DNA from 3 places in the Solibacillus silvestris genome. Region 3 is predicted to be linked to each of the others. Evidence: predicted binding sites of a transcription regulator. Region 3 holds the regulator's gene; each other region holds the start of a gene.
What was found. Region 3 encodes Rex, which represses fermentation and respiration genes when NADH is low (regulators of the CRP and FNR family bind a similar motif). Its sites were predicted from a motif close to TTGTGAAATATTTCACAA; they were not measured.
Positions count from the first base shown of each region.

Region 1: a site for Rex is predicted at 3,995-4,012, ahead of yeiL (transcriptional regulator YeiL). Genes of this name have one in related genera too.
Region 2: a site for Rex is predicted at 3,846-3,863, ahead of ACTHOQ_RS05445 (DUF1641 domain-containing protein). Genes of this name have one in related genera too.

Region 1 is NZ_JBQCJW010000003.1:61,893-68,499, reverse strand. Features, by position in the region: gene recD2 (SF1B family DNA helicase RecD2) at 1-1,655, shown strand, start outside; gene ACTHOQ_RS02715 (NupC/NupG family nucleoside CNT transporter) at 2,014-3,246, shown strand; gene yeiL (transcriptional regulator YeiL) at 3,300-3,968, opposite strand; gene ACTHOQ_RS02705 (MFS transporter) at 4,072-5,220, shown strand; gene alaS (alanine--tRNA ligase) at 5,748-6,607, shown strand, end outside.
Region 2 is NZ_JBQCJW010000006.1:28,463-35,069, forward strand. Features, by position in the region: gene ACTHOQ_RS05430 (ABC transporter ATP-binding protein) at 1-498, shown strand, start outside; gene ACTHOQ_RS05435 (ABC transporter ATP-binding protein) at 488-2,254, shown strand; gene rarD (EamA family transporter RarD) at 2,379-3,278, shown strand; gene ACTHOQ_RS05445 (DUF1641 domain-containing protein) at 3,920-4,345, shown strand; gene ACTHOQ_RS05450 (NAD(P)/FAD-dependent oxidoreductase) at 4,469-5,656, shown strand; gene ACTHOQ_RS05455 (serine protease) at 6,032-6,607, shown strand, end outside.
Region 3 is NZ_JBQCJW010000020.1:5,242-11,848, reverse strand. Features, by position in the region: gene ACTHOQ_RS12625 (CPBP family intramembrane glutamic endopeptidase) at 148-876, shown strand; gene tatC (twin-arginine translocase subunit TatC) at 1,041-1,865, opposite strand; gene tatA (twin-arginine translocase TatA/TatE family subunit) at 1,883-2,140, opposite strand; gene ACTHOQ_RS12610 (redox-sensing transcriptional repressor Rex) at 2,194-2,826, opposite strand; gene ACTHOQ_RS12605 (ABC-F family ATP-binding cassette domain-containing protein) at 3,194-5,134, shown strand; gene tsaD (tRNA (adenosine(37)-N6)-threonylcarbamoyltransferase complex transferase subunit TsaD) at 5,872-6,607, opposite strand, start outside.

The DNA of each region.
Region 1 (6,607 bases), on a different contig from region 3:
TGCGCGAAGAGTCAAAAATTTGCGGTGAAGAAACACGTATGTATTTACCGTCCCTGTACTTCAGTGAAATCGGTATTGCAAGTAAAATCAATGAACTGAAGGAAAAAAATAAAACAGTCGAAAGCTTTTCCCGTGATGAAGTTCGCAAGGCGATAGGCGATATAGAGGAACAGTATAATGTGACATATGCGCCAACACAGGCACAAGCAATCGAAACCGCCCTCAATTCCGCGGTCATGATATTGACAGGCGGTCCAGGTACGGGAAAGACGACCGTTGTGCGCGGTTTAGTCGAAGTGTATGCGGAGCTTCACGGATTATCGCTGGACCCTAAAACATATGCAGAAAAAGAGGAGCCATTTCCCATTGTACTCGCGGCACCGACTGGGCGTGCAGCAAAAAGGCTGGCCGAGTCGACAAGTTTGCCTGCGATGACGATTCACCGTTTGCTTGGGTTTAACGGTCAGGAAAAGGATGAAGAAACGGAGCGCGAAGTTGTCGGGCGACTCATTATTATTGATGAGATGTCGATGGTCGACACATGGCTTGCACATCAATTATTAAAAGCGCTTCATGAAGACGTGCAAGTCGTTTTTGTAGGGGACCAAGATCAGTTGCCGCCTGTAGGACCGGGGCAAGTATTAAAGGACCTGCTTGCGTCAAAACAAATTCCAACAGTCGAATTGACCGATATTTACCGACAGGCGGAAGGGTCCACGATTATAGAAATGGCCCACCAAATCAAAAAAGGAATCGTCCCGGATACATTGACCGCCAAAACATCGGATCGCTCGTTCATTCAAGCGGGGGCTGCACAAGTGACAGGTGTCGTTACCCAAATCGTGAAAAGCGCACTTGCGAAAGGACAGGCTATCAGGGATATTCAAGTGCTTGCCCCGATGTATAAAGGGCCGGCGGGAATCGATAGTTTGAACAAAGAAATCCAGCAGCTCGTCAATCCGAATGATGGATCGCGCAAGGAAATTGTATTTGGCGATACAATTTACCGGATTGGCGACAAAGTGCTGCAGCTTGTCAACCAGCCGGACAACAATGTATTCAACGGCGATATGGGCGAAGTTATTTCGATCATCCGGGCAAAGGAAACGGTGGAAAAGCAGGATTTGCTAATCGTAAGCTATGATGGGATAGAAGTGACATATCAGCGTGCCGATTTAAATCAGATAACGCTTGCTTATTGTTGTTCCATCCATAAGTCGCAAGGGTCGGAATTTCAGACGGTTATTATGCCCGTTGTCCGTGGCTATTCGAAAATGCTGCGCAGAAATTTATTGTATACAGGCATTACACGCGCAAAAAACTTTTTGATTTTATGCGGGGAGCCAGATGTTTTGGCGAGCGGCTTAGGAAAGACAGATGATTTAACGCGGCTCACCACATTAAAGGCAAGGCTCAACCCTGAATTTACCGCCGCCCAGCAAACGAATGAATTACCGCAAACGAAAGACAAAGCGGAGCAAACAAGCGAAGCGTCTGAGCCGAAATTGTCGACAGTGCAGCTTGGATTGCTAAATGTAGGCGCTTCGCATAAAATCGGGGAATCGCTGCCGAACCATTTAACGACCGAAACAGCCCCTTATATCCATCCGCTTATAGGCATGGATCAAATTTCGCCATATGACTTTAACGATTAATGTAACTAGCTATTTTTGTTCACTACGAACGAAAATAGCTAGTTTTTTTTATTTGTTAAAGGTTTTTTAGTTTAGATTGCAAAGGAGGCTATTACCGATTTTAGGAATATGGATGTTTTTAAAGTTGATAAAAAATAAAAATAAAATGGGACATAATAAAAACAAAATCTCTTCTCAATTCCTAATTGTGCACATATCAAGAATTTATTATAAAATCAGAAATTTTAAAAGAAACTATTAATTATTAATATAAAGGTGGGTATGTTAGTATAGAAAAAACTTATACGACGTCCGAAGTTTGATGTCAATTATTGTAAAATGAAAAGGTTTTCAAAATAAAAAAAGAAGGTGCACATATATGGATTTCGTTTGGGGAATCATCGGTATTCTAGGAATCGTGGCGATTGCAATCGGATTATCGAACAACCGTAAAGCAATTCAGTGGAGAATCATTATTTCGGGCTTAATCGTACAATTAATCTTTGCATTTATCGTATTGAAGTGGTCATATGGCCGCGAAAAGCTAATGGACCTTTCTGCAGGCGTGCAAAAGCTGATCGGCTATGCAAATGAAGGTATCGTCTTCGTATTTGGCGGGTTGGCAGATGCGGATAATGTAGGCTTTGTATTTGCGATGAGTGTACTGACAATCATCATTTTCTTCTCGTCTTTAATCTCGGTTCTTTATTACTTAGGAATTATGCAATTCATCATTAAAATTATCGGAGGCTTTTTATCAAAAGTGCTCGGTACGACAAAAGCAGAATCGGTGAATGCTGCTGCTAATATTTTCGTTGGCCAAACAGAAGCCCCGCTTGTTATTCGTCCATTTTTAAATAAAATGACAAAATCACAGATGTTTGCTGTTATGACAGGTGGACTTGCATCTGTTTCCGGATCTGTATTAATCGGTTATTCTTTATTGGGTGTTCCGCTTGAATACTTATTGGCGGCAAGTTTCATGGCTGCTCCTGCAGGACTGGTAATGGCGAAATTAATGATTCCTGAAACGGAAGAGGTCGATGAAGCAAACTTTAAATTAGAGCGTAATTCAGAAGCGACAAATGTTATTGATGCTGCTGCCGTCGGTGCGTCAGATGGCTTGAAGCTGGCTGTCAATGTTGGTGCAATGCTGCTGAGTTTCATCGCATTGATTGCATTGCTAAATGGTATTTTAGGCGGCGTAACAGGCTGGATCGGTGACTTGACAGGTTGGGCAGCATTAGACAACGTGACACTTGAAGGCATTCTCGGCTATGTATTTGCGCCATTGGCATTTTTGATTGGTGTACCATGGGATGAAGCTGTTCGTGCTGGTTCTTTCATTGGTCAAAAACTAATTTTAAACGAGTTCGTAGCATATTCTAACTTCGGCCCGATTATCGGCGAGTTAACGGATAAAACGGCGATTATTATTTCGTTTGCGCTTTGCGGATTTGCGAACTTGAGCTCAATGGGCATTTTAATCGGCGGTCTAGGCGGCATGGCTCCGGAAAAACGCAGTATGATTGCACAGCTTGCGATTAAAGCGGTTGCTGCAGGTACATTGGCATCTTTATTATCTGCTGCCATTGCAGGCATGTTCATTTAATTCAGCTTAAATTTAGAAGAGACTGTGCTAAAATTTTTTTAGCGCAGTCTTTTTTAATATGTAATTTCAGCAGCAAGCTTTTCTAATTCCGGGCGGTTTGTCAATACATATCCCCGGTTTTGCTTTGTTAAGTAGCCGGCTTCACTGAATTGTGCAAGAACAAAAAGCAAGTGGCGATAGGATACCCCTAAATATTCGCATACTTCTGTATGTTTTTCTTTATAGAATTGCTGATCGGACGATAGTAAAATGAATGAAGCTAGTCGGTTTTCCAAAGGGTATGCCTGGTTTTGCGTATATTTGGCTGTCGTATTCATCGTCTTTTGGCTTAAAAAGAGACAGAGCATTTTCAGAAATACGGGATCAGCCAACAATTTTTCCTTAGCTTCGCGTATCGCTATCGCAAAACAAATCGATTTTGTGACGGTTTGGATGCCTTTTGAATAGCGTTCAGCATTCAGCAGCTCTATCTCACCCATAAATGTGGGTGATGTTAAAAAATCTATGAGCGAAATTTTACCGTTTTTATGCGTAATATATAATTTTGCTTTTCCTTCGACCATGTAATATAAATAGTCGGGATAAGAATGTTCATGAAAAATAAATTCGCCTTTATTAAATTCATATACGTCGATATATGGGATAATATCAAACGAAAAATATTGGGAAATCGGGTATTGTTCAATATATCCAAGGCTTTCTTCAAGCGGCAATTTTCTCAAATTATAAAGCAGCTCCTTATAATAAAATATGAGATTTCTCACATTATTGTATTATTTGTCGTGTTATTATTCAACGTAATAGAAGTGGAAAAGGATGGATACTATGAACAATCAGCGTTGGCTGGCAAAAAATTTTTTTATGTTCTTTATTACATGGGGTATTTTTCTACCATATTGGACAGGTTGGCTTATAAATGATAAGGGGCTGACCGTTTCAGAAGCGAGCATCGTAATGGGGTTTGGCTTAGTAGCCCGTGCCATTTCAACAATGTTTATTTTCCCGTATGTTTCAAAGGTGATGAGCAATAAAAATGTGCTGATCTTTTTTACGGCAGGCTCTTTAGTTGTGGCATTGCTTTATATTCCGATTGATTCTTTCATGGGCTTATTTATTATGACGCTGCTGTTTAGTGCATTGTACCCGGCATTATTGCCTGCTGTCGAAAGCAGTGCCTCTACTCTGATGCGGCATGGGGTAATTCACTACGGGAAGGCGCGTTCCTTAGGGTCATTCGGCTATGTTGTCGCTGTTTTAATAATTAGTATGCTTACGGGAATTTACGGTGAGCAAATGATTTTATGGATGATGATTTTCGGCTTGACCGCATTGTTGGCGATTCAATTGATGCCGGCACCGCAAGTGTTAAGCTTAGCCCCGGCAAAAGGGAATGGAAAGGCGCTATCGATGAAAGGGCTAGTGGAAGTCAGGAGTTTCATTGTTGTGCTTTTCGTTGTTATATTGCTCCAAGGTGCACATGCTTCCTATTACAACTATGGCTATATTTATTTGCAGGACTTAAATGCGAACCCTTTCTATATCGGAATGATTTTGAACGTCGCGGTATTATTCGAAATTATTTATTTTTTGAAGGCCGATACATTTTTAACGAAATGGAAGCCGTCATCGTTAATGCTTGTTGCCGCGATTGGATCGACCGTTCGTTGGATAACTGTCTATGCTTTTCCGAGCATGCCGATGTTCATTGTGTCGCAAGCGCTGCACGCATTGTCGTTTGCAATGGCTCACTATGCCTTCATACGCTACATCTCCCATGCATTACCGAAAGAGCAAATTCCAAATGCGCAAGGCATCTATTCAGCTCTTGCAATGAGTTTGAGCGCTGCAATATTGACGCTTTTAGGCGGGGCTCTTTATGAAATCGAACCTGGTTTAGCATTTTTAGGGATGATTATTTGTACAGTGCCTGCAATCATTTTAATATTATTGACGAAAAATCGTTTTAATTATTGAACAATGCCAATTGACAGCACCTTATCATTTTTTTATAATGAAGAGCATAAATAAAATAAAAACGATGATGGAACAAGTACGTTTTGACCCCGCGCGCAGAAAGAGATTTCTTGGCTGAAAAGATCTCCACGGGAATTTACCGAAAGCTACTCCAGAGTGCAGCTAATCCCTGCCGTTTGCTTACGTTACAAGCACTTGAGATATAATGTTTATTGCGTTATAAATTAGGGTGGTACCACGAGATGACAGTCTTCGTCCCTTTACCGGGATGAAGGCTTTTTTGTTTTCAATTAGCGGGTGTCCCGGAAAGGCGCTGTATGAAAATAAGCTTTTGGCATATGTCCCGGATATTTCAGAGGAGTTTTAAGAGGATATCAGCCTAAAATGCGCGCCTCGTGCGATACCGGCTGACTGATTTAATTCCTGCGGGCTTAAACTCAAAAAAATCGGGACGCCATTATGCCGAGGCGCAACAGATTTTCTCGCCACTTCATCGTTGCTTCAAAAACAATTAGGAGGAAAAAAACATGACTGCAAAAACTATGACAGGTTCTGAAATCCGTCGTCTTTATTTGGATTTCTTCAAAGAAAAAGGACATCACGTAGAGCCATCAGCACCATTAGTACCAATCAACGATCCATCACTTTTATGGATCAACTCAGGGGTGGCAACATTAAAGCCATACTTTGACGGACGTATTATCCCGGAAAACCCGCGTATTACAAATGCCCAAAAATCAATTCGCACAAACGATATTGAAAATGTGGGAAAAACAGCGCGTCACCATACATTTTTCGAGATGTTAGGGAATTTCTCGATCGGGGATTACTTCAAAAAAGAATCGATTCATTACGCTTGGGAATTTTTAACAGATCCGAAATGGATGGGCTTTGATCCGGAAAAATTGTCTGTCACGCTACACCCTGAAGATCAGGAAGCCTACGACGTATGGCACAATGAAATCGGCATTCCGAAAGAACGCTTAATCCGTTTGGAAGGGAACTTCTGGGATATCGGCGAAGGTCCATCTGGTCCCAACTCCGAAATCTTCTATGACCGCGGTGAAGAATACGCGGTTGGCGCACCGGAAGAAGAGCTGTATACAGGAGGAGAAAACGAGCGTTATTTAGAAATTTGGAATCTTGTATTTTCCCAGTTCAACCATAATCCGGATGGCACATACACACCACTGCCAAAGCAAAACATTGATACAGGAATGGGTCTTGAGCGTATCGTTTCTGTTGTGCAAAACGTACCAACAAACTTTGATACAGATCTATTCATGCCGATCATCGAAAAGACGGAAACTTTTGCAAACCGCAAATACAAGCGTCCAAACGAAGTAGATTTAAAAGAAATTTTCGGTTCAACAGAAGATATCAATAC
Region 2 (6,607 bases), on a different contig from region 3:
TTTTCGGCCACACTATTTTCGAATATCGCATTTGCCAATCCAAGTGCAGGCATAGAGGAAGTGCGGGCAGCCGCAAAGCTTGCCAACATTGATGACGATATTATGAGCTTTACAGATGGCTATAAAACGCTTGTTGGTGAACGGGGCGTATCGCTTTCCGGCGGGCAGAAGCAGCGAATTTCCATTGCGAGGGCGCTGCTGATGAAGCCTGAGCTGCTTATTTTGGATGATTCGCTATCGGCTGTGGATGCGCGGACAGAGGAAGCGATTTTGCATGCATTGAAGGAAGAACGCAAAGATTCGACGACGATCATTACGTCACACCGATTAAGCGCGATACAACAGGCGCATGTCATTATCGTCGTGGAAGAAGGCTCGATCATCGAAAAGGGGACACATGAACAGCTGATGGCATTGCAGGGAAGCTACTATGAAATGTACCAGTTACAGCAGCTGGAGCAACTAGTTGAGCAAGGGGGCGATGGACATGGCCAATGATACAATTTCAAGCAAAGAACAGCGGATCGTCCTTAAGCGGCTTTTCGCATATTTAAAGCCGCATAAAAAGCTGTTGGCTGTCGCGCTTTTTCTGCTTGTATTAACTGTAATCGGGGATATTATCGGACCTTATTTAATTAAAGTGTACATCGACGACCATTTAATGATCGGCAATTTCAATTTGCAGCCTATATTGATTTTGGCGACCGGCTATTTTGCAATCCAAATATTGAATGTCGTCATTACGTATTATCAAAACATTAAATTCCAGGAGCTCGCTTTGAAAGTTATTCAGCAGCTTCGGATTGATGTGTTCTCGAAAATCCACAGGCTTGGCATGCGCTATTTTGATCAGGTGCCGGCAGGGTCGATCGTTTCGAGAGCGACGAATGACACGGAAGCGATCAAGGATATGTTCGTCTCGGTATTGATCAGTTTTGTCCAGGCCGCCTTTTTAATTGTCGGCGTGTATATCGCGATGTTTTTCCTGAATGCAAAGCTCGCATTATTTATGCTGCTTTTGCTGCCGGTCATTATTTATATTATTTGGCTTTACCGCAAAATGAGTTCTGTCGTGTATATGCGCATGCGCGAAAAGCTGAGTGAACTGAATGCAAAGCTATCCGAAACATTGTCGGGGATGAGCATAGTGCAGGCATTCCGCCAAGAACAGCGCTTCAATGACGAGTTCGACAAAGTGAATGAAGAGCACTTCCAATCAATGATGGCCAATACGAAGATGAACAGTCTGCTCCTGCGCCCGATCATTGATTTAGTGTACTTTACGGCGATTGTCATTTTACTGTTCTATTTCGGGTGGACATCGTTTGAAACAGCGGTGGAAGTCGGGGTTGTGTATGCGTTCATTACATATATGAACCGCTTCTTTGATCCGATCAATCAAGTGATGGAGCGTCTGGCACTGTTCCAGCAAGCGATTGTGGCAGCTTCCCGCGTGTTTGCTTTAATGGACAATGAGGAGCTTGAGCCGGCACAGCAAAACAAGCCTGTCACTGTAAAGGAAGGCCGTATTGAGTTCAAAGATGTTTCGTTCAGCTATGACGGGAAGCAAGATGTATTAAAAAATATATCGTTTACGGTGAATCCTGGTGAAACAGTGGCGCTTGTAGGGCATACAGGCAGCGGGAAAAGCTCGATCATCAATTTATTGATGCGTTTTTATGAGTTTGAGCGCGGGGATATTTTAGTCGATGGGCAATCGATCAAAGATTTCAGGCAGCAGGAGCTACGCGAGAAAATGGGCCTCGTTTTGCAAGATCCGTTTTTATTTTACGGTACGATTGATTCGAATATTCGATTGTACAGTGAAAAGCTAAGCTTGCAAAAGGTGAAGGAAGCAGCCGAATTTGTACAGGCAAACGACTTCATTGAATCGCTGCCGGATGGCTATGAAAGCCGCGTGACGGAGCGTGGCTCGACATTCTCGAGCGGGCAGCGCCAATTGATCGCATTTGCACGCACGATAGCGACAAATCCGAAAATTTTAGTGTTGGATGAAGCGACCGCAGCGATTGATACAGAGACAGAAGTCGGCATTCAGCAGTCTTTGGAGAAAATGCGGAAAGGCCGCACTACAATCGCGATTGCGCACAGACTTTCGACGATCCAGGATGCAGAGCAGATTTTAGTGCTGCATAAGGGGGAAATCATCGAGCGCGGCACCCACCAGGAGCTGATCGCGCAAAAAGGTTTATATGAAAAGATGTTCTTGCTGCAAAATGGAATTGTAGAATAATGATAGAGTCTGTTTTCTATGACTGGAAAGCCCGGCTGTAACATAATCTTTCAATTCGACATTTACTTCTCAAATTTCGACTACTATAATTAAGGAAATATCGATAACAATAGAAGGTGCAACAATGTCAGAACAACAAAAGGGCGTCCTGTTTGCTGCAGGCGCCTATTTAATGTGGGGATTGATCCCGCTTTATTGGAAGCAAGTACAGCATGTCGGCAGTGTGGAAATTTTAATGGGGCGCGTCATTTGGTCATTCGCCTTCACATTGCTTTTTATTTTGATCATTAGGCAGCATAAGGAAATGACCGCGGATATTAAAAAATTATGGGCAAATCAAAAGCAGTTTTGGCTGCTTTTTATCGCATCATTCATTATTTCGCTCAATTGGGGAATCTACATATGGGCGGTAAACAATGATCATCTGCTGCAGGCGAGTTTAGGCTATTATATTAATCCTCTTATTTCGGTATTGTTTGGCCTTATCTTTTTTAAAGAGAAAATCTCCCAGGCTACAGCCATCGCGGTCATCATTGCGGCGATCGGTGTTGGCTATCAGGCGATTTTAGGCGGAACGATCCCATGGGTATCATTGACGCTTGCTTTATCGTTTGCATTTTACGGGGTGATCAAAAAGAAAATCCCGCTTGATGCCACACGCGGATTAGCCATCGAGACGCTTTTTATTTTACCGATTGCGCTGATCGGCTATGCTTATTTAATGCAAACATCGGATATCGCTTTTATGCAAGTCGATTGGAAAACGAATTTATTCTTGATCGGCAGCGGGATCGTAACCGCTTTTCCGCTCGTGCTATTTGCGAAAGGCGCCCAAAAGATCCCGCTATATTTAATGGGCTTTATCCAGTTTTTATCACCGACAATGAGCTTACTAATCGGGATTTTTGTTTATAAAGAGCCGTTTACAACGACCGAATTCGTAACATTCGGCTGTATATGGCTTGCCGTGCTCATCTTCTCGCTCTCAAAGCTTATCGAAGCAAGAAAGCGCCAAGCAATCTAGACCGAGATGCCTTGCAGTGTATGCTGCAAGGTGTTTTTTTGAAAATTAAAGTTTCTGCTTGGAGTATAAATTTGCTTGTTTTTAAGAAAAACTATTGAACGGAGCCCTCCAAAGATTTGAACGCTTCTTAATATAGGCGGCTGCTTGCAGCTCTGGAGTGCGCATTAGCGTTTGTAAAGGGCGATCATCTAAAACTTGTATACCGCCATAATGTTAACGCAAGCGGCTCTTAAAAATTCCGCAAGCCTGCATGTGCAAAGGTTAAAACAGCGTTTTTATGCATTTATAAAGGAATAATCTAAAAAAGAAATCCTTGCAGAAATACAGATTGGATTATAGAGTTTCTTCTTATTAATTACATTGAAAAGTTTCATCAACTGTTTAAAATAAAATTGTTAGCACGATTGCGCAAAATTCCAATTCGCTCCACTCTAAAATTTACGAATGGAAAAACATTTGAAAAAAGCAAGATTACTGAATATTTAATAAATTAAGTTTTGCTGCTTTTATTTCGTTTTTCTAATTGTAACAACGCTTTCTTTGTGCTATCGTTGCTTAATGAATGGTATGTGAAAGTTTTTACAAATGGGTATGAACTTTTCATTTGAAAAAATATTAAGTGTTGGCAAAGGAGAGTTATTATGTCAGAAATGAATAATCAACAGGTAGAAAAAGTGTCTGTTACACAAGAACAATTAGACGTATTAGACCAACTATTAAAGCCAGAGGTACAAGCTTCATTAACAACGCTTGTTGACAACCTGCCAAAATTGGCTGAAATGACGACTTTATTAACAAAAGCGTATGAGTTCGCGACAAATATTGCAACAGACGAAACGCTGAAAAATGATACAGTAGCAGCAGTTACAGAAATGGCGAGCCCGGTAGTAGGCACAGCTAAATCGATTGCCCAAACTGCAATGGAAGCGAAGGACCGTGCTGAAGTAAGCAATGAAACAGTAGGTGTGTTTGGCTTATTGAAAATGCTGAAAGACCCTCAAGTACAAGGCGCATTACGTTTTGCCAATGCCTTTTTGCAAGTAGCAGCTGAGCGTAAAGAAAAATAGGAAAACATACTTCGCCAAACAAAGAGCGAAATACTGTTTTTCTTATGTGGATGTCATCGAAACCGAGACTTTCAATTCCACTGAATAATTTGCACAATCTAATTTTATTGGAGGATGTTATACATGGTAACTAAAGAAATCGTTATTTTAGGTGCTGGTTTTGCTGGAGTGCTTGCTGCTCAAACAGCTCGTAAATTTTTAACTACTGAAGAAGCGAGCATTACAGTCGTAAACCAATTCCCGACACACCAAATCATTACAGAATTGCACCGTTTAGCTGGCGGAACTATTGCAGAGGGTGCTGTTTCTTTACCGCTTGAGAAAATTTTCAAAGGTCAGGAGATTAACCTGGAAATCGCAAAAGTGAACAGCTTCAACGTGGAAAACAAAAAAGTGGAGCTTTCAAACGGCAAAACTTTACAATATGATACATTAGTAGTCGCTTTAGGCAGCCAAACTGGATTCTTCGGTATTCCAGGATTGGAGGAAAACTCAATGGTGCTGAAATCGGTTGACGAAGCAAACCATATCCGCGAGCACATTGAAGCCCGCATTAAAGCATATGCGGCAACAAAAGACGAGGCTGATGCGACAATCGTAATCGGCGGCGGCGGTTTGACAGGTGTTGAGCTTGTTGGGGAAATCGTGGACCACTTCCCGAAAGTGGCGGAAAAATACGGCGTTAAATTCGAAGACTTAAAAATTAAATTAGTGGAAGCAGGTCCGAAAATTTTACCGGTATTCCCTGATAACTTAATCGAGCGTGCAACACAATCATTGACAAAACGCGGCGTTGAATTTATTACTTCAACTCCTGTAACTGGTGTTGAAGGCAATGTCATCCAATTAAAAGACCGTGAACCGATCGTTGCAAACACGCTCGTATGGACAGGCGGGGTAGCACCACTTCCATTAGTTGCGGAATCTGGTTTAGCGGCAGACCGCGGCAAAGCAACAATCAATGACTTCCTGCAATCAACATCTCATCCGGACGTATTTGTAATTGGCGATGCATCTGCGCATATTCCAAACCCAGGTGACCGCCCGACATATGCACCGACTGCACAAGTTGCATGGCAGCAGGGAGAAGTTGCAGGCTATAACATCTTCGCACAAATTAAAGGCTCTGATTTAAAAGAATTCAAATTCACAAACTCAGGCACTTTAGGCTCTTTAGGGCGCAAAGACGGAATCGCAACAATCGGCGCAAACAATACGCAGCTTGTTGGTCTACCGGCAACATTAATGAAAGAAGCATCAAACATTCGTTATATGACACATATTAAAGCGCTATTCGGTTTAGCGTATTAATAGAGAGGGACATGCCTTAAAGTTTCATTACTTTCAGGCATGTCCTTTTATTTTGTTAAGGCATGGGTGAAAAAGGCGGGTCGTTTACGGTGTGCCTTTAATGCAGCTATGCGGTCCGCAAAAAAATCGGCATAACTTGATGATGAGACAAATTAGAAGGTTCTTTAAACTATTTACAGAAGGGGGAAATCTTTATATGCTTTAGCGTTTTGTTGTTTAGTAGATATGAAAAAGCAATTTTTCCCACGGCCTCCACATTATAAAAGACAATATTTTACGTTATTTTTTGCAAAATGTGTTTTTCTATAAAAAAACGAGGAAATTATATCAAATAAATACTATAATAGAAGAAAATGTTATTGAAGAGGTATCATTATGAAATATTTTGACTCATCCAATTCATTATTTCTTTTAACAGAGCAGCAGCAGCACCAGTTTTCCAAGCTAGAGCATTATGATTACTTTTTCCATTTAATTCGCCATGATTTTCATGGATTATCATTCGCCAATTTAAGTGTGAGCGATATTTGGGCTTACTTTTATTTTGAGGAAGTGCCCGTCATCAATTCCGAGCATGCATTAATCTTCTTATTGCGCAATTTTATGCTGAATGAAGTCATCATCAGCCAGAAATTTAAACGATTGAAAAAATCCACGATAGGCTCGTATACAAATGCATTGATGGCATCCGTCCTGACGGTCAACCTGTTTTTGGACAGCTTGCTCGAAGCGCTCCGGACATTGCCGAAGGAGCAGTATAGTTTATACATGAAATTTGAAAGCAGCTCAAAGCAATTGTTCAATGACCGCTTTTCTGCCTATGAGCATTATCCGAAAAAACTTGTCCAAATCGAGACGGCCATTTTAAAAAGTTTGCGCCAATATATCTGGCAAAATGACAAACTATTCGATCAACGGAAATTGAAAGTCGTTCGCCTTATCGATGAAATC
Region 3 (6,607 bases):
CCTCTACAATAAAGAAGGGACATATGAAAATGGCTAAAACATAATCGCCGACAAAAAAATCTATAAATAGAAGATACAGCATTTCACACGATTTCGTGGAGAAGTTTTTTCTGCTTGCTATTAATGGAGAAAGAAGGTTTTCAATTCGTGACATCTATTTCATCATCTAAGTTTCAAACACAAAAAACAGCCTTTTACGTGTTATTAACTTATATCATTTGCCAATTATCAGCATTATTACTTATATTCATTCCTGGCTTAAAAGATTCCCTATTACAGCTTTTTTCTGGAGTCTCCGAGCAGGACCAGCTCATCAAATTATCTGCCTGGTGGTCGACAATCTCATTTGGCGTCGCGTTTGCTGTGAGTTTCATTTTAATTTCGCGCAATAAGCAATTTTGGGATGTTTTTAAAGGGGAAAAGGCGTCCGTTGGTGCATCGATCGGCTGGGGTGTAATCGGATTTTTCCTCGTATTTTTAGGTCAGACAATCGGGGCTTACATTGAACTGGCTTTAGGGATTGAGGTCGGCTCGGAAAATACGGAAGCGATTATGGATATTACGAAAATCGCGCCTGTAATGATTATAGCGACAGTATTTTTAGGTCCGATTTTAGAGGAGCTTGTATTCCGCCGTGTCATTTTCGGCTCTATTATCCAAAACTATAATTTCTGGATTGCGAGCATTATTAGCGCTATTGTTTTTGCTGCGATTCATATGGATTTTACACATATTTTACTATATACGATTTGCGGGATGATTTTCGCGTTTTTATATCATAAAACAAAGCGACTTATTACTCCTATTATCGCGCATATTTTACTAAACGGGTTCGTTACATTTGTTCAAATGAATGCCGATAAGTTTCAAGTGTGATTTTTCTGAGTTTGTGTTAAAAGTGGAGGAAGCTTTTAACACAAACTTTTTAAATTGCAGGAAAGTACTGCTTTTGGCATTGGCCCGGATAAATCTTCCTGTATCCATTATAAAAGGAGTATCCCGAAATTGAATTACCGGATACCCCCTTGACGTGATACAAATTAACTATTATTCATTTGTTCCATTTGGCGGCGCTGCTGTTCAAGCAATTCTTCCACTTGCAGCTCCCGCTCGCGTTCTTCCTCTGCCAATACGCGCTCTTTTTCGGCCGCTTCATATTTACGATACCCAAGCCTTGAAATGACAATACTTATCTCATACAAAATAAATAAGGGAATCGCAATAATGATGTTCGACACCACATCAGGCGGCGCCAACAATACCGAAATAACGATTAATACAAAATATGCGTATTTACGAAATTTTACCATGAGCTTCGGATTAATAATGCCGAGCCTCGAAATAAATAGCGTCACGACAGGCAATTGGAACAACAACCCAAAAGGAACGATTAGCTTGATTAAAAATGAAAAGAATTCATTGATTCCGATCGTCGGCTTAATATTCAAGTCTGCCGACAGGTCATTCATAAAGCGCATAATAAACGGAAACAGAACATAATAGGCAAACGTAATCCCCACAATGCCCAACACAAATGCATATGGGATATATTTCAATGTCGCCTTACGTTCCATTTCATGCAGACCTGGCGTGATGAATGCCCAAAGCTGGTAAAGCAAAATCGGAGACACAATGACAGCCGCTATAATGAAAGTCACTTGTAAATATACTGTTAAAGGATCTCCAGGACTAAATGCGTTCATCGTAAAACTAGCAGCTAAATCACTGCGTTGAATATATCGAATAAGCGGTTTCGCCGTATAAAAGCCTACGAAAAGAGCCATTACAAAGAAAATCGCCACGAAAAACAGGCGTTTCCTGAGCTCCTCCATATGTTCAACTACGGTTAATTCTCTTGGATTCATAGTAAGACATCCTTAATTTACTTAATGTCGTTTTTTTCGTTATCTTTATGTTCGATAACATTTTTCTTCGCATTCATGTCATCTTCGTCATCTGTCAAGCCCTTCGTAGCACTGCGGAACTCGCGTAAAGTTGTCCCCATTGCACGACCTAATGATGGCAATTTTTTTGGACCAAATATTAGCAGGGCGATCAGTCCGATGATAATTAGGCTTAAAGGTGTAACCGCACTTAAATGCACAACCACTATAGCCACCTCCTCTATTATTATGTACATTTTACAGTAATTAACTTGAATTTGCTATTTATAGTAATGTGAACAATTTGTTACTAATCTGAATTTCTGACTAAATAGATAAGCGCCTGCAATTCGACCGATAAATCAATATTCATCACTTTAAGCGTTTCAGGCACAGATAAGCGGACAGGGGTGAAGTTTAATATTCCTTTTGCATTCATTTGAACAAGCCGGTCTGTCATCATTTGAGCAGAGCGGGATGGAACAGTAAGTATGGCCAACTCTGCGCCAAACTCTTCATACATCTCCTCTAAACGATCCGGATGGAAAACCGGGATATCACTGATCGTCGTCCCTTCATACGGTGCTTTCGAGTCAAATGCGACGACAATGCGCGTGTTATGATTTTTTTGAAAATTGTATTTCAGTAAACCATTCCCTAAGTTCCCGACCCCGATCAGCGCGACATTCATCGCCTCATCCTGATCCAATGTTTGTCGGAAAAATTCGAGTAAATATTGCACTTCATAGCCATATCCCTTTTTGCCGAGAGCGCCAAAATAAGAGAAGTCACGTCGAATCGTAGCCGAATCTATTTTCATCGCATCACTTAATTCCTGTGATGAAATACGTTTTTTACCTTCATTTGCAAAATTTTTCAAAAATCGGTAATACAGAGGAAGTCTTTTCGTTGTTGCTTGTGGAATTTTTGTTTCTGGTTTCACACATTCTCCTCCTACATACTTTTGGAAATCGTTATCAATTATGCCTCGCCAACTCTTGTCCAGATTTTTTCCGAGTCGGACTCACCGGACACAGGTCATTCAGCCGTTGCCGCACGATATGAAGCTTTCAAGCTGACTTCCTCTTTCATTAAGAAATCATAAAAAAACCGGTGACATCCGCCTGGCTTTGGGCCAATACGATGCAGATCACTCATGCATCTTCACACGACGCGGTGCTCTTAGCCTCAGTTCTCTGTTGAGCAGAAGCAAGTTAATCTTACTAAACAAGCAGCCACAAGTAAAGTATCCATCGTTGCGTACAATGTTCCCATCCTTTAAACTAAATAGGAGAAACTGAGGTGTAAAAATGATTGTCTTACAAGTAAATCAATTATATAAATCCTTTATTACCGATGAAATTTTAAGTGGTGTAAAGCTGGAAGTCCAGCACCGGGACCGTGTTGCTTTAGTAGGGCGCAACGGGGCAGGCAAGTCTACACTGCTGAAAATAATCGCTGGGCAGATGGGCTATGATTCGGGTGAAATAATTATCCCGAAAGATATTCGTGTCGGCTATTTGGAGCAGCATGCCGGCATTGATTCCGAGCTTTCCATTTGGGACGAAATGATGACAATTTTCAAAAGCTTACGCAGCCAGGAGCAAAAGCTGCGTCATTTGGAGCTGCAGATGGCCGAGCCGCAAATATATGAAAACAGTGAGCAATATGCGCGCATCATGTCGGAATATGACCAATTGCAGCATGATTTCAAAGATGCAGGCGGTTATCAATATGAAGCCGATACACGCTCTGTACTGCACGGCATGCAGTTTTTCCCGGAAGACTATACGAAGCCGATCCGTTCGCTTTCCGGGGGGCAGCGTACACGTCTTGCCCTTGCAAAGCTCCTCTTGTCAAAGCCTGACCTGCTTATATTGGACGAGCCGACAAACCATTTGGATATTGAAACATTGTCTTGGCTGGAAAACTATTTAAAAGGCTATGAAGGCGCAATTTTAATCGTTTCGCATGACCGTTACTTTTTAGATCAAGTCGTCTCGATTGTTTATGAAGTTTCCCGTACAAAAGTATCAAAATATGTCGGAAACTACAGTGCCTATTTAGATGAAAAGGCAAAAAACTATGAGCGGGATTTGAAAATGTACGAGCGTCAAATGGATGAAAAGGCAAAGCTCGAGACATTCATCCAAAAAAACCTGGCACGTGCTTCAACGACAAAAATGGCACAATCCCGCCGGAAAGTGCTGGAAAAGACAAATTGGATGGATTCTCCGGATGGCGACGAAAAAAGCGCGAATTTCGGTTTCACAATCGATCGCCAAAGCGGCAATGATGTGCTATCGATCGATGACTTGGCGATCGGCTTTTCCGACAAAGAAATTTCGGGAAATATCGGGCTGCGTGTATTCAGAGAGGACCGGATTGCATTGGTCGGTCCAAACGGGGTCGGGAAATCCACATTATTAAAAACAATCGTGAAAGATATCGAGGCCCTTGCCGGTAATATTCGTTATGGCACAAATGTCCAAATTGGCTACTATGATCAGGAACAGGCAAAATTGCATTCGAATAAATCCGTAATAAGCGAGCTCTGGGATGAATGGCCATTGATGAACGAAAAAGATATCCGTAATATTTTAGGACGCTTCCTCTTTAGCGGTGACGATGTTTCAAAAACTGTCAGCTCTCTATCCGGCGGCGAAAAGGCCCGTCTTGCACTTGCTAAGCTAATGATGCAAAAATCGAATTTCCTCGTGCTTGATGAACCGACAAACCATCTGGACTTGGACAGCAAGGAAATTTTGGAAAACGCGTTAATCGATTATCCGGGAACGCTTTTATTCGTTTCGCATGACCGTTATTTCATTAATCGGATCGCCACGAAAGTAATCGAGCTTTCAGGCACAGGCTCTTTCGAATATTTGGGGGACTATGACTATTATATAGAGAAGAAGCAGGAGCTTGAAGAGTTGGCCGCGATGAAAGCCGCCGCAAAGGAAAAAGCTGTGACGGATACTGCCCCCCAGGCAAAATCCACTTCTTTGATTGATAAGGACGCGAAGAAAAGAGAACGCCAAATTCGCCGTACAATCGAGGATATCGAGGCAAATATGAGCACGTTAAATGATAAAATTGCGATATTTGAAGAGCAGCTTTGCGATCCCGCCATATTCTCTGATCATGAAAAAACAATGGCAATTCAATCTGAGCTAAATGAGACAAAAGAGCAGCATGAAACGCTTGAGATGGAATGGCTTGAATTGAATGAAGAACTAGAACATCTATAAAAATAAAGAGTGCCCGGTATATCGTTCCGGGCACTCTTTTCATATTAAGCGATGAAGATATTCATTTTGGCGATTGTAAGAGCATACTTTGTAGCAAACGCTTAATAATTTTATTTTCCTTTAACTTTTCAGGCGACTCTATCTATTTCATTATTATCGTATAATACTAAAGCTTAATAAACTCCATTTATAAATCAATCATATATATAGGTCAATACGCCAAATTTCTACAAAAATCTCCACAGTTTTATTCACAAAACAAATCTAGTCATATCAACATATCAACATAGTTTTCCACATTATCCACAAAAAATATCAAAGTTATACACAAGACGATACGAAAAATCGACCACTATATATAGATAAGTCACATGTTTTCCACAAGTTATTCACATTTTGTGCATAAGTACGCATGTTCGCACATCTTTTTGTGGGTATTTAACTTTATCTGTGGATAATTTTTCAGAAAAGTTCTACATTAAATAAAAAATTGTTATAAACAAGATTTAATCATCATAAATTACTAATTTCGACTTTTACATATTATTGTAATAAAGTGAGACCTCCACTAATAGGAATTTGGTATGGTCAAATGCCGTTATAATTAAAAGAATCCACTATTTTTAACCGGCCTTCAATTCGTAATCTTAATTCCGCATAATTGAGCTCTATTTTTTCCACCAAAAAAGCATGAGGAAAGGAATTGTTGCTCTTCCTTTCCTCATGCTTTTCGAATTTTACTTCCAGCTTGTCAATTCCATTCCTGGACGTCCATTCATAGCTAAATTCCCGCGAACCCCGGCTATATACATTTCATAAGCCGCGGCGCCAATCATCGCGGCATTATCTGTGCATAATTTTAATGGTGGGACATAAAAGGGAATGCCTTCCTCTTTAAAAGCATTCTCCAATGCTGTTCGCAGGCCTTTATTAGCGGATACCCCGCCTGCCGCAATCACTTGCTTCACATTAAATTCACGTGCAGCACGAACTGTTTTCGCTGTAAGCACTTCGACAACACTATCTTGGAATCCTTTTGCCACTTGCGCCGGGATAATTTCCTCTCCGCGCTGGTCCATATTATGCTTATAGTTAATAACGGCCGATTTCAATCCGCTGAAGCTAAAATCATACGAATCCGCCTCTAGCCATACACGGGGAAAAGGCACTGCTTCTGTCGCTTCATGTGCAAGCCGGTCAATATGAGGTCCACCCGGGTAAGGCATATTCAATACGCGCGCCACTTTGTCATATGCTTCGCCCGCTGCATCATCACGCGTTTCGCCAATGACTTCAAAAGAGCCGTGTTCACGCATAAGTACTAGCTCTGTATGCCCTCCTGATACTACAAGGGCAAGAAGCGGAAACTCCATAGGCTGGACGAGATTATTTGCATAAATATGTCCTGCAATATGATGTGTGCCGATTAACGGTAAATTATGCACAAATGCAAACGCCTTTGCTGCATTAATG